Regions from separate parts of the Pseudoalteromonas sp. JC3 genome, predicted to be linked through region 1. Evidence: predicted binding sites of a transcription regulator. Region 1 holds the regulator's gene; each other region holds the start of a gene.
The links. The regulator FliA, encoded in region 1, starts transcription of late flagellar genes. The targets are predictions, from matches to a motif close to CTAAAGNTNNNNNNNNNNNNGCCGATA.

Region 1 (4,229 bases):
GGCGCACAAAAATACGGTGCAGATAAAGTGGCGCTAATAACCACCGATACCTATAGAATCGGCGCTTACGAGCAACTAGCTACCTATGGTAGAATCATCGGTTGTCCGGTTAAACAAGTTAAAGATGCAAATGAACTTGCAGAAGTGCTTTATCATTTACGCAATAAGCGTCTAGTATTAATAGATACGGCGGGAATGAGTCAAAGAGATTTGCGCTTAACTGAACAGTTAAATACACTTATGCGTAGCGCGAGAGTAGATATTCGTAGCTATTTAGTGTTGAGTGCGACAGCACAGATGAATGTGTTACAAGAAACAGTAAGACACTTCAAAAAAGTAAATTTAAGTGGCTGTATTTTCACAAAACTTGATGAAAGTCTAAGTTTGGGTGAGATAATTAGCATAGCGATTCAAAATCGCTTGCCAATAGGGTATCTTACCAACGGTCAGCGAGTGCCAGAAGACATTCGCGTAGCAAATGCTCAAAAGCTAGTAAAAAAGGCTGAGCAATTGTATTTAAAAAGAATAAAAGCACAGCACTCTCGACGTGTACCTGTAGCGTCAGAGTCAGTAGGAATGTATGATTAACACAGTTTTAGATCAAGCAAGTGGCCTGCGTAGAATGAGTCAAAATAGCAACCAGGGTGTAAAAGTAATAGCCGTGACCGGTGGTAAAGGTGGGGTGGGTAAAACCAATGTCTCGCTCAATACTGCCATCGCTATGGGCCAACAAGGACAGCGAGTTCTCGTTTTAGATGCGGACTTGGGCTTGGCAAACTGTGATGTGATGTTAGGGCTCCGAGTAGAAAAGAACCTTTCACATGTGTTGTCGGGTGAATGTGAACTAGATGAGATTCTCGTAGAAGGTCCCGCTGGTATCAAAATTGTGCCAGCTACTTCGGGTTCTCAAAGCATGGTGGAGTTGACTCCCGCAGAGCATGCTGGACTTATTCGCGCATTTAGCGAGCTTAACACTCAATTTGATGTTTTAATTGTTGATACCGCAGCTGGTATCTCAGATATGGTTCTGAGCTTCTCTCGAGCTGCACAAGATGTGATGGTTGTTGTGTGTGATGAACCGACTTCTATTACGGATGCTTATGCGTTGATCAAAGTTTTAAGCAGAGAGCATGGCGTTTATCGTTTTAAAATAGTTGCCAATATGGTCCGCAGTATGCGTGAAGGGCAAGAATTATTTGCTAAACTTTCAAAAGTTACAGACCGTTTTCTTGATGTAGCATTGGAATTAGTGGCCACAGTACCATTTGACGAAAACATGCGTAAGTCCTCTCGTAGACAAAGAGCAATCGTGGATTTATTTCCGAGCTCTCCAGCAGCAGTTGCAATTAAAGGACTTGCTGCCAAGGCAGTTAAATGGCCAATTCCTCATCAACCTTCCGGTCATCTAGAATTTTTCATTGAACAACTTGTAAACGGGTGATTATGGCTTCTCCGGTCAACAGAGCTGCGGGATATCAAACTTCTGACCATATCCATAAAGTGGTCGAGAGACATGCTCCACTTGTCAAAAAAGTGGCATGTCACCTGATCGCTCGGCTTCCGGCAAGTGTGCAGCTCGACGATCTAATTCAATCAGGTATGATTGGATTGATTGAAGCATCTAAAAATTTCGATGCTACTAAAGGCGCTAGTTTCGAGACCTTTGCGGGGATACGCATCCGAGGTGCAATGCTAGATGAAATCCGTCGCGGAGATTGGGCCCCTCGGTCCGTACATAAAAACAGCAGAATGGTAGCCGAAGCGATATCTGAGCTCGAATCTCTCCTTGGCCGCGAACCAAAAGACACTGAAATCGCTGAAAAACTTGATATATCTTTAGATGAGTACCATCATATTTTACATGATGTAAATGCAAGTAAAGTCATCGGCATTGAGGATCTAGGGGTTGATGAAGATGTGATAACCCCAGCAAACAGCGATTTTGCGCTAGACAAACCGTTTAATAACGTTAAAAATGAACGTTTTAACGAGTCTTTAGTAAATGCTATCAAAGCACTACCCGAAAGGGATGCTCTGGTGTTGTCACTTTACTATAACGACGAAATGAATTTGAAAGAGATTGGTGCCATCCTTGATGTCAGTGAATCTCGAGTAAGCCAAATTCACGGTCAGGCAATGATAAAGCTCAAAGCTAAAATCAATGACTGGATAAATTAGAGTACATAAAATAGTTGGGTTCGAACCTCACTGGAGGAAGTTTTGGATAAGAACATGAAGATTCTCGTGGTTGATGATTTCTCTACTATGAGAAGAATAATCAAAAACCTATTAAGAGATTTAGGCTTTACCAATGTTCAAGAAGCTGATGATGGTAGTACAGCACTTCCGATGCTACAAAATCAGGAGTTTGACTTTGTAGTAACTGATTGGAACATGCCGGGCATGCAAGGTATTGATCTGCTTCGTGCAATACGCGCAGATGAAAAGCTTAAGCACATTCCAGTGTTGATGGTTACCGCAGAAGCGAAAAAAGAACAAATTGTTGCAGCAGCGCAAGCTGGGGTGAACGGATATATTGTTAAACCGTTTACTGCAGGTACGCTCAAGACTAAGCTTGAAAAAGTATTTGAGCGACTAGGCTAAACAGCAAGGGGATATGGCCTATGTCTGTAAATGCTGCGCCGCAAATTACACTTGAACAAGCCAAGCAACTTGTTGAGCTACTAGAGCAAGGTGAACAAGAAAAAGCTGACCAGCTGATTTTAGAAGCTGCTAACAAAGAGCAATCGGAGTTATTTGCAGAAGTTGGAAAGCTAACTCGCCAATTACACGAGTCCTTGAAGAACTTTGAGCTGGATACTCGACTCTCAGATCTCACGACAGAGGCTATACCTGACGCCAAGCAGCGTCTTAATTATGTTATGGAAATGACAGAAAGCGCTGCTAATAAAACGATGGACGCGGTCGAAGAAAGCTTACCTCTTGCGCAGAATCTTGCGGATGAGTTAGCACAAATAAAGCCTACTTGGGATCGGTTGATGAGCAGAGATATTCAACTCGGTGAGTTTAAATCTCTGTGTCATGATCTCGACAGCTTTATGCAGACTTCAAAGACACGTACAGACGAATTACAAGGCTTAATGACTAATGTGCTGATGGCGCAAGACTATCAGGATTTGACTGGGCAGGTCATCCGTCGAGTCATTGAGCTTGTGAGAGAAGTAGAAGATAGTCTCATTCACCTTCTAACTGTGTTTGGTACTTCGGATGAAGCGCCTGCAGTTGCAGAAAATGCGAATGAAAACGAAATAAAAACAACTGAGACTATCAGTGATGAATTGTCTGGACCTGAAGGTCCAATTATTGACGCTGAATCGCGAGATGACGTGGTTTCTGGTCAAGACGAAGTCGATGACTTGCTATCTAGTTTAGGCTTCTAGTTGGAGAGTGTGTATGAGCTTTGAAGTCGATGAAGATATCTTGCAGGACTTTCTTGTTGAAGCAGGCGAAATATTAGAACTGTTATCTGAACAGCTTGTTGAACTAGAAAATAATCCCGAAGATAAAGAACTTCTCAATGCGATTTTCCGTGGCTTCCATACTGTTAAAGGTGGAGCAGGCTTCCTCGGTATGACCGAACTGGTTGATGCCTGTCACGGTGCAGAGAACGTGTTTGATGTACTAAGACAAGGGCAGCGAAAAGTAACGTCAGAATTAATGGATGTTATTTTGCAATCTTTGGATACGATCAACGAAATGTTCGCTTGTATTCAAAACCGAGAGGAACCCGAAGCTGCCGATCCTGTGTTGCTTGAAACCCTCCATAAACTCAGCCAACCTGCATCTGAAGACGAAGTCAGTGAAGTGATTGAGGAACCTGTTTCAGAGCCAGAATCTGTTGTACCAGATTTAAGTGCGGATGATATTCTATTCGATGCGGACGCAGATTCAGGCGATGATAGCGGCTCTAGCATTGATGAGATAACAGAAGAAGAATTTGAAAATCTATTAGATGAGTTACACGGCTCTGGTAATGCGCCTGCTGTCGCACCGGCGGCTAAACCTGAAACGGTGTCAACTGCAGATGACGGCGATATCACCGATGACGAGTTCGATAATCTCTTAGATGAACTCCATGGGGTTGGGAAATTTGGTGGAGCACCAAATGCAGAAGATGCGGCTACTTCTCAAGCCAGTGAGCCTGCGGCTAAAGCAACGTCATCAGGCGCTGCGAGTGTGCCCTCTGGAGATGAAGAAATTACCGATGA
Region 2 (4,229 bases), 1.8 Mb from region 1:
CGCATGGGACGACATCGGCACGCCAGAGCGACTAAAAATGATCAACGAAAAGTTAGGATATAGCGATGTGGGGTAAATTATTAGGCACAATTTTCGGCTTTTTATTTGGTCGTTGGCTAGGTGCTATTTTAGGTTTTTATCTCGGCCATTTATTTGATAAAAGTTTGCGTCAGGATTTTGATAAAGTCGGTGGCTTTCAAGGTTTCATGAAAGGTGAAGATCTGCATGAGCGCCAAGCCTTGTTCTTTTCCAGCTGTTTTTCTGTGATGGGACATATTGCGAAGTCTAATGGTCGAGTCAGCGAAATCCACATTCAAGCTGCGTCTGCGTTTATGAGCGAAATGGGCTTGCAGGGTGAAGAGCGAAAAGAAGCACAACATGCGTTTACTGCGGGAAAAAGCAGTGACTTTTCGATAAAAGAAGCGGTTACCGATTTTAAAGAAGCTTTTGCCAGACGCTATGACTTGAGGCAGCTGTTTTTAGAGATTCAAATTCAAATGGCATTTTGTGATGGTCATGTGTCTGATGCGGAGAAGGCCTTACTTAAACAGGTGAGCAAGTATTTAGGCTTTGCAGAAACACACTTTTTATTCCTGCTAAAACGCTACCAAGCAGAATTTGAGTTTCGCCGCTCACAGGCGTCGGGGAGATCGCAACATCAACACCAGCAACAGGGCGGCCGTCAACCAGCATCACAAGATAATGGCTTAAACCGTGCTAAAGCCTTGGCTGTACTGGGATTGAGTGAAGAGGCAAATGAACGTGATATCAAAAAAGCTTACCGCAAACTGATGTCGCAGCATCACCCTGACAAATTGGTGTCTCAGGGATTACCTAAGCATATGATGGAAGTGGCAAAGCGTAAAAGCCAAGATATTCAGTCTGCCTATGAATATTTAAAAAAGAGCTAACCTGAAAAGCTATAAGACGCGTAAAAAGCCGAGTAACTCCTTTCTGAGCCTTTGATGTTGGAGTGGATCGGTTTTTTCTCCAAAAAGCTCCCGTTGGCGATAATCTAATTTACTGTTTTTTCTCGCCCAGCGCGCTCTGTCCGGCGTATTGTCGACCACGATAGGATTGTCAAAACTGTAGTAAACATCCAGTAAAGCAGGGCTTATCAGAGAAAGGTTGGATGCTAAGTGCTTTTGCCGCGTTGCATTAGGCAGTTGTGGGCTAACAACGGCAAAGGCATCGATACGTAGATTGGGCAGGGTAGCTAAGTGCTCACCGAATAAACCTGCGCTATTACCAAATGCGACAACCACCAACTTTTCTGTTTGAGTCATGGACAGGGTGTTGTAAAGCACCTCAAAGCGGCTGATCAGGGCCATTTTATATTCGTCGAGATTAGATTCTGAAATGGGTGCAAGCGTTTGCTGAGCCGGTTTTTCAGCATCGGGGAGCGCGATGTCTTGCTCTAGCAGACTCGGTGCATAAGAAAGGTCCGGCGGAGTAAGGGTATAGGTGTCGTAGCCATCATCGCTTAAGCGCTTTGCAAGAAAGCTTATGCCGCTGTTATTGAGCGGTGGAGTTTGCATGTCTGGTAATAAGATCACGATGCCTTCACGAGCAGCTGCCATATATTCTTGATGAAATACATAAAAGCTTTCGTTTTCGCTTTCCAGTTTCATCAGTTGCGATGGCTCGTAGAAGCGATTAGCGTCTTGCTGATAAAGAGAACCAAGTGGTGCTGCGTCAATATGTTCTGCTGCAAAAGTCGTCGCGGGTAAAGCGGTAACAAGTAATAAAAGCGTTCTGATGATCATGGTACAAGCGCGTAAAATATCATAATTGGTTATCGACCAGTTAAGTGAAAGCTTTAGCTGTCGCTATTTTTTAGCGTTTTAAGTTAAACTGCTCGGCAGTGGAAATGAAAGGAGAAATTTGTGCAGTATAAAGATAGCAAACGAGACTATCTCTTTATGTTTTTAAAAGGGGCCGGAATGGGGGCTGCGGATGTTGTCCCTGGCGTTTCTGGCGGTACTATCGCTTTTATTACCGGTATCTATGCACGTTTTTTAAATGCCATCAAAAGTGTGAACTTACAGGCTTTGAGCACATTGCGTCGTGACGGCCTAAAAGCAACGTGGCAGTACATTGATGGTAGCTTTTTACTGGCGGTATTTTCTGGTTTGCTCATCAGTGCAGCGTCTTTGGCGAAGGTGATCACTTATTTATTGGAAGCACACCAAACACTGGTATGGTCATTTTTCTTTGGTCTTATCGTCGCTTCTTTTATTTATGTTGCAAAACAGGTCTCTCATTGGAACGGCCAAAATATTATCGCCTGCGCAGTTGGTGCTGTCGTGGCCTTTGCTATTACTTCCCTTTCACCAGCTGAAGCACAAGCATCTCATTGGATGTTTTTTATCTCAGGTGCTATTGCCATTTGCGCGATGATCTTACCTGGGATCTCAGGGAGCTTTATTCTACTGTTATTGGGTATGTATGGCCATGTACTCAGTGCGGTGAACCAGCTTGAATTTGGCTTAGTGAGTCTATTCTTACTAGGTTGTATTGTGGGGTTAATGTCGTTTTCGCGTCTACTCAGCTGGCTATTGGCGCACTATCAGCAAGTAACGTTTTCGCTACTAGCTGGCTTTTTACTTGGCTCGCTTAATTTATTGTGGCCTTGGAAACAAGTGCTTACGACTTACGTGAATTCCAGTGGTATAGAAAAGCCATTGAGTCAGGCCAATATTTTGCCAGCACAATACAGTACGCTGTATGGTCAAGACCCGAATACGTTGGCATGTATTGCGCTTGCCATTGCAGGCCTTGCGCTGATCTTAACCATTGAAAAGATAAGCGAAAAATATTAATAACATAGACATCTAGAACAATAGATACGTGTTGAGCTTACGTGTCTATTGTTCTAAACCACCCAGTCACAGAAAGTCGCGGCGCTTTTGTAAATGGCGCGACGTAAGTCACAGAATGAATTTTACTTACATCAAAAACCACCAGTGAATTGAACTTAGGTGCATAACTTTTAGTGGGTGTGCCATCACGTTCAAAAAACTGCAGTAGCCCGCCCCAGTCAGGGTGCCAACTTTTGCTTAGGCTAAGTACATAGGCATAAACCCGGCCCTCAGCTTCAACAATATCATTATGTCGCGTTAAATACTGACCACCAATAAATCGTGTTGCTTGGGCAGAGGTACGGATAATGTTCTGTCCAGATATCGCGGAAAAGCAGGACTGTACAGCGCTACTATTGAGGTTATTGTAGAGCTTTTTCAGCGCCTCAGGGCTCGTCGATTCTATGGAGTGGCGGCCATACATAAAACCAACGCCACGTGATGCATAGCTATGTATATCTTCGAGCAAGGCTTGCTGCTCTTGCGGTGTTAAGGCAAGAATATCACTGTCTTTGACTGATTTTGCTGCCCCGTTATGAAAAAGTGCGAGTTGGTAGTCTAGGTTACAGAGGCACTCATGTAGTTGTTGAGCGTTTGTATCGTCTAGAATATTTTCAATCCGTGCAAAGCCTTCGTTGCTCAATTTTTGCTGTAATTCAATTTGTTGTTGCTGCGAAAGTTGAAGCATAAATACCTACTGCTGATGTATGGGCCTGTTTGTAATATTGTAAACAGCCTGCCTTAGACTTCAGTCCAATGCTGATTATTTTTTATCTATGCTAAAGTGAGTTTGGCTGAAATGCCATCCCTCTGCACTCATCGATAGGCAAAAAAATGAAAATCAATGGACTACTGCTATTCTGTTGCGCATGGGTCATATCCGTGATCCCATCACCAGCCTTGGCGGCTCAAGGCACTTTAGATCTTACCAGCTCGACACTCGGCTTGGTTTGTATTGTTGTCTTCGTTTTAGCATACGCACTTGTAATGCTCGAAGAAAAACTCCATATGCGAAAATCAAAGCCAGTGCTCGTGGCGGCAGGCGTCATTTGGCTCATGATTGGGGCGTATTACGTCAATCAGGGGCAACCCGATGTTACCGAGCATGCATTTCGGCACAATTTGTTAGAATTTGCGGAGCTGATGTTGTTCTTGCTGGTTGCGATGACTTATATCAACGCACTAGAGGAACGCCGCCTTTTTGATGCGCTACGAGCGTGGATGATCCAAAAGGGTTTTAGCTATAAGAATCTCTTTTGGATTACTGGGTTTTTATCCTTTTTTATCTCTCCAATTGCAGATAACCTAACCACAGCCTTACTGATGTGTGCTGTGGTGATGAAGGTGGCTGAAGGTGACAAAGAGTTT
Region 3 (4,229 bases), 2.0 Mb from region 1:
ATGGAGTTAAATGGGATTTCTGCTGAAAAGTTTGAGCAGGCTGTAACGAGTATGCCTGTCGTGAGTGCTGAAAATAACATGCTTAAAGCACAAAATAAGTTTTCTGACGCGGGTGCACTAACAGGCGTTCCAACTTTTATCGTAAATGACAAATACAGAATCGAAATGAAAGGTATCAAGAGCCAAGAGCAGCTTGATGAATTGATCGCATATCTATTAAAAAAATAAGGACTGGAGAAAGTTAGTATGTTGAAAGTATTAAAAGGCTTAGCGGTTGCACTAATGCTTCCTCTTCTTGCTCAGGCTGCGCCATTTGAAGAAGGTGTGCATTATGAAGTTATTGCCGAGCGTGGCACGAAAAAGCCTGAGGTAATGGAGTATTTTTCTTTTTATTGTCCAGCCTGTAACGCAATGGAAAATTTAATCGTTGACGTTAAACCAAAGCTGGACGAGGGCGTTAAGTTTAAAAAGAGCCATATAGATTTTGTTGGTCCAAGAGAGCCTGAGATCCAACAGGTGTTGGCACAAGCACTTGCAACTGCTGAAGTGCTGCCACAAAAAGACAAGATAGTTGCAGCCATGTTTAATCATATCCATGGCAAGCGCGCAAAAATCAATGAACTTGCTGATGTAAAAGATATCTTTATTGCACAAGGTGTTGAAGAAGAGAAGTTTGATAAACTTTATGCCAGTTTCTCTGTTCGTACTAAAGCTTCAAAAATGCAACGAATGCAGAAGACACTTTCTGATAAAGGCGCGCTAACAGGGGTACCAATGTTCGTGGTGAACGGTAAATACAAGCTATTACTTCGTGAATCTGGTACGACTAAGCCTGAGCAAATTGCTGCTTTGGTGAATTATTTAGCAAAGAAATAAAATCTAATTTGTATTAGACTAGCCCTGCAATTATTGCGGGGCTTTTTTATGTTTAAAATTTTAGTTTCTAGCTGTTTATTAGGTTATCCGGTGAGGTATGACGCCTCTTCACAAAGCCTTCAAGATAATACCTTGCAGTATTGGCGGCAAAAAAATTGGGTCTTACCGCTGTGCCCCGAAGTATCTGGTGGTTTACCAACACCTCGCCCATCGGCTGAAATAGCAGATGGTAAAGTTTTGAGTAAACAAGGGGATGATTTTACCACCGCGTTTGAACTCGGTGCTAAAAAAGCGCTAGCGGCTTGTCTTCAGCACGATATAAAGTTTGCGTTGTTAAAAGAGTCCAGTCCGTCTTGCGGCAGCAATCTGATTTACGATGGTAGTCATACAGGTAAAAAAATAGTAGGGCAGGGGCTAACGGCGTCTTTATTACAGCAATCCGGTATTCAAGTCTTTAGCGAAACTCAACTGCCAGCACTTATCACAGCGATGGCAGCCAGTCGTTAATCGTTAGAGATCACTTTCTCACTAAGTAAACGCCAGATTCAATATGATGGGTATAAGGGAACTGATCGAAAATTGCCATGCGTGCGATTTTATGTGTTTCACATAACAAGGCTAAATCACGCTCTAATGTGTCTGGATTACATGAGATATAAATAATGTTGTCGTAGTTGCTGACTAAGCGACAGGTTAATTCATCCATACCAGCACGAGGCGGGTCGACAAGAATCGTTTGGCAATCATAGGACTGTAAATCAATACCATCTAATCGAGAAAACTTCTGCCCTTTCATGGCTTGTGTAAACTCTTCACTCGACATGCGAATAATATCTAAGTTATCGACTTTGTTTGCTGCAATATTAAATTGTGCAGACTTTACTGATGATTTAGAGATCTCCGTAGCCAGCACTTTATTGAATGAACCAGCCAACGCAATTGAAAAGTTACCGTTACCACAATAAAGCTCAAGTAGATCGTTGCTTAGCGGTTCACTGATGGACTGCGCCCAAGCTAGCATTTTCTGATTCACTTCCGCATTCGGTTGCGTAAAGCTGTTCTCAACCTGCTGATAAATATACTCTTTACCGTTAACGCTTAGTTTTTCAGTTACATAGTCGTTGCCAAACACAACCTTTTGTTTTCTAGCACGACCGATAAAATCAACTTTATAGGTTTGTTGCAACTCGGCTCTCAATGTCTGCATCGCGGTTTGCCACGCTTCATCTAACTGCTTGTGATAAAGCAAGCTGATCAGTACTTCACCACTCAGTGTCGTGAGGTAGTCGATCTGAAACAGTTTACGACGCAATATTTCGTTGCCTTTCAGCTGATGTATCATCACCTGCATCATTTCATTGACAAGCGGCGCACCAGGATCAAAGCTATCAACACGGATCTTTTCTTTTGTTTGCTGGTCAAACATGATGTGAAACAGATCTTCACCCTCATGCCATACTCTAAATTCACAGCGCTGGCGGTAATGGCGAGTTGCAGATTCATACACTTCAAGTGCAGGTGCATCAAACTGTGCAAATTGTGTTGTGATACGCTCAGCTTTATCTGCTAACTGTTGCTCGTATGCTGAATCATCAATTTTTATTACTGCCATGCTAAAACCATCTATGTTGAATTAAGAGGCGCTATTTTAGGGAGCGTTGCTAATTTGTCCAGTCTAGCATCACTGATGCGTCTGGTTTGCTGTTTTTTTAATCATTATACTTTAGCTTTGCGCAAATATGCCGATAATCTAACTAATATATTGGAGGGCATACCATGAAAATCGGGCAATTAAATCAGTTGCTCAATCCAGCGATGCAGCATAAGCCTGGAAAGAGCAAAGGGATAGGACCAAATATCCAAATTAATTCGGACAGCTATGCGGGGAATAAATCTAAGCTAGCAGCTAAAATTCTTGATGATAAGCTTGCAGAAGCGTTGGGGATTGAGAAGCCGACACAAGATAAAAAAGACAAGCCACTATTTGATTTTGAATCTATTGTCAAAAATGTACTCGATTTTGTTCAGGGTGCAGTGAAGAAAGCCAAAGTCGACGGCAAAAATGATGACGAATTGAAATCCATGCTAGATGGGGCACGTAAGGGCGTGCTGCAGGGTATTGATGAAGCCAGCGAAGAGTTAAAAGGCATGGGCGCTTTCAATTCCGACATCGAAGATGGTATTGAAAAATCACGAGAAGGGATTTTTAAAGGTTTAGATGATTTTGAAAAAGAATTATTTGAAGAAAAGTCGTCAAAGGCATTAGCGATCAGTGCCGCACAGTTTGCGAGTCTTTCTAATCAGGCTGAATATGCATTTACTACAGCTGAAGGGGATGAAGTCGTTATTTCATTCTCCGATGCGTATGCTCAGGGAGCCGCTGCGAGTGTTGCGCAAAAAGGTAATGATTATGGCATGGCATATGGCACTAAGTCCTCTCACGAAGTCAGTTTCTCAATTAAGGTAAATGGTGAGCTGAACGAAGAGGAGCAGCAGGCAATTAACGATATGATGGAAGATATCCGTAATGTCAGTGATTCTTTTTTCGGTGGTGAATACGATGAAGCTTTCGATTTGGCAAAGTCGCTTAGCTTAAACTCAGATCAGATCACTAATTTCACGATGGATTTAAGACAAAGTAAAACATCTGCTGCGATTGCTCAATATCAGCAAGGCAATCCAATGAAAGACTTAGAGAAGGCATTTATGCCACTGAATAAGCAGTTAGCAGATGTGCAAGAGCAAGCTAAGGGACTCAATGCCGATAATGAGTTGCCAAACCTGCTTGCTTGGATGAATGAAGGTCAGTCGAGACTAAATGAATTTTTGGATTATGCTAGTAGCTTTTTTAGTAAACTGAATGAACTAAATAAAGAGCAAGTTGAGCAAAAACAAACAAGCTAAGCCAGTTTATTTTCGCGAGGACTCATGGCAAACTTCATACTTCATTGATTTGAGGTATGAAGTTTGTCGCATATTTTGGTTTTCGATTCGGGGATCGGTGGCACCAGTGTGCTGTCGCACTTAAAGGCATGTTTGCAGGGGGTTTCATTTAGTTATGTTATGGACAACGCTTTTCTCCCATATGGCCTTCAGCCTCAAGAGCTAATCAAATCACGTATCAAGGGACTTATTCGTTGGCAACAGCAATACTTGGGCAATGTTGATCTTATCGTTATTGCATGTAATACCGCTTCAACATACGCGTTGGAAGAAGCCAGAAAACATACCCAGATTCCAATTATAGGTGTTGTTCCTGCTGTTAAGCCTGCTGCGTCTAGTTCAAAGACCAAGCACATCGCACTATTGGCAACACCGGCAACGTCAAATAATGCTTATACACATAAGCTCAT

Region 2: the regulator FliA is predicted to act here: its motif matches at 1,797-1,823, upstream of QSH61_RS14915 (DUF3530 family protein).
Region 3: the regulator FliA is predicted to act here: its motif matches at 2,598-2,624, upstream of QSH61_RS17170 (DUF5610 domain-containing protein).

What each region holds. Positions count from the first base shown of each region.
Region 1 is NZ_CP127855.1:1,636,986-1,641,214, forward strand. Features, by position in the region: gene flhF (flagellar biosynthesis GTPase FlhF) at 1-588, shown strand, start outside; gene QSH61_RS06705 (MinD/ParA family protein) at 581-1,441, shown strand; gene QSH61_RS06710 (RNA polymerase sigma factor FliA) at 1,444-2,178, shown strand; gene cheY (chemotaxis response regulator CheY) at 2,221-2,604, shown strand; gene QSH61_RS06720 (protein phosphatase CheZ) at 2,625-3,401, shown strand; gene QSH61_RS06725 (chemotaxis protein CheA) at 3,415-4,229, shown strand, end outside.
Region 2 is NZ_CP127855.1:3,441,501-3,445,729, reverse strand. Features, by position in the region: gene murU (N-acetylmuramate alpha-1-phosphate uridylyltransferase MurU) at 1-76, shown strand, start outside; gene djlA (co-chaperone DjlA) at 66-911, shown strand; gene QSH61_RS14915 (DUF3530 family protein) at 921-1,766, opposite strand; gene QSH61_RS14910 (polyprenyl-phosphate transporter) at 1,887-2,822, shown strand; gene QSH61_RS14905 (2OG-Fe(II) oxygenase family protein) at 2,860-3,549, opposite strand; gene nhaD (sodium:proton antiporter NhaD) at 3,696-4,229, shown strand, end outside.
Region 3 is NZ_CP127855.1:3,942,755-3,946,983, reverse strand. Features, by position in the region: gene QSH61_RS17190 (thiol:disulfide interchange protein DsbA/DsbL) at 1-228, shown strand, start outside; gene QSH61_RS17185 (thiol:disulfide interchange protein DsbA/DsbL) at 247-876, shown strand; gene QSH61_RS17180 (2-thiouracil desulfurase family protein) at 925-1,383, shown strand; gene trmA (tRNA (uridine(54)-C5)-methyltransferase TrmA) at 1,394-2,488, opposite strand; gene QSH61_RS17170 (DUF5610 domain-containing protein) at 2,653-3,780, shown strand; gene murI (glutamate racemase) at 3,844-4,229, shown strand, end outside.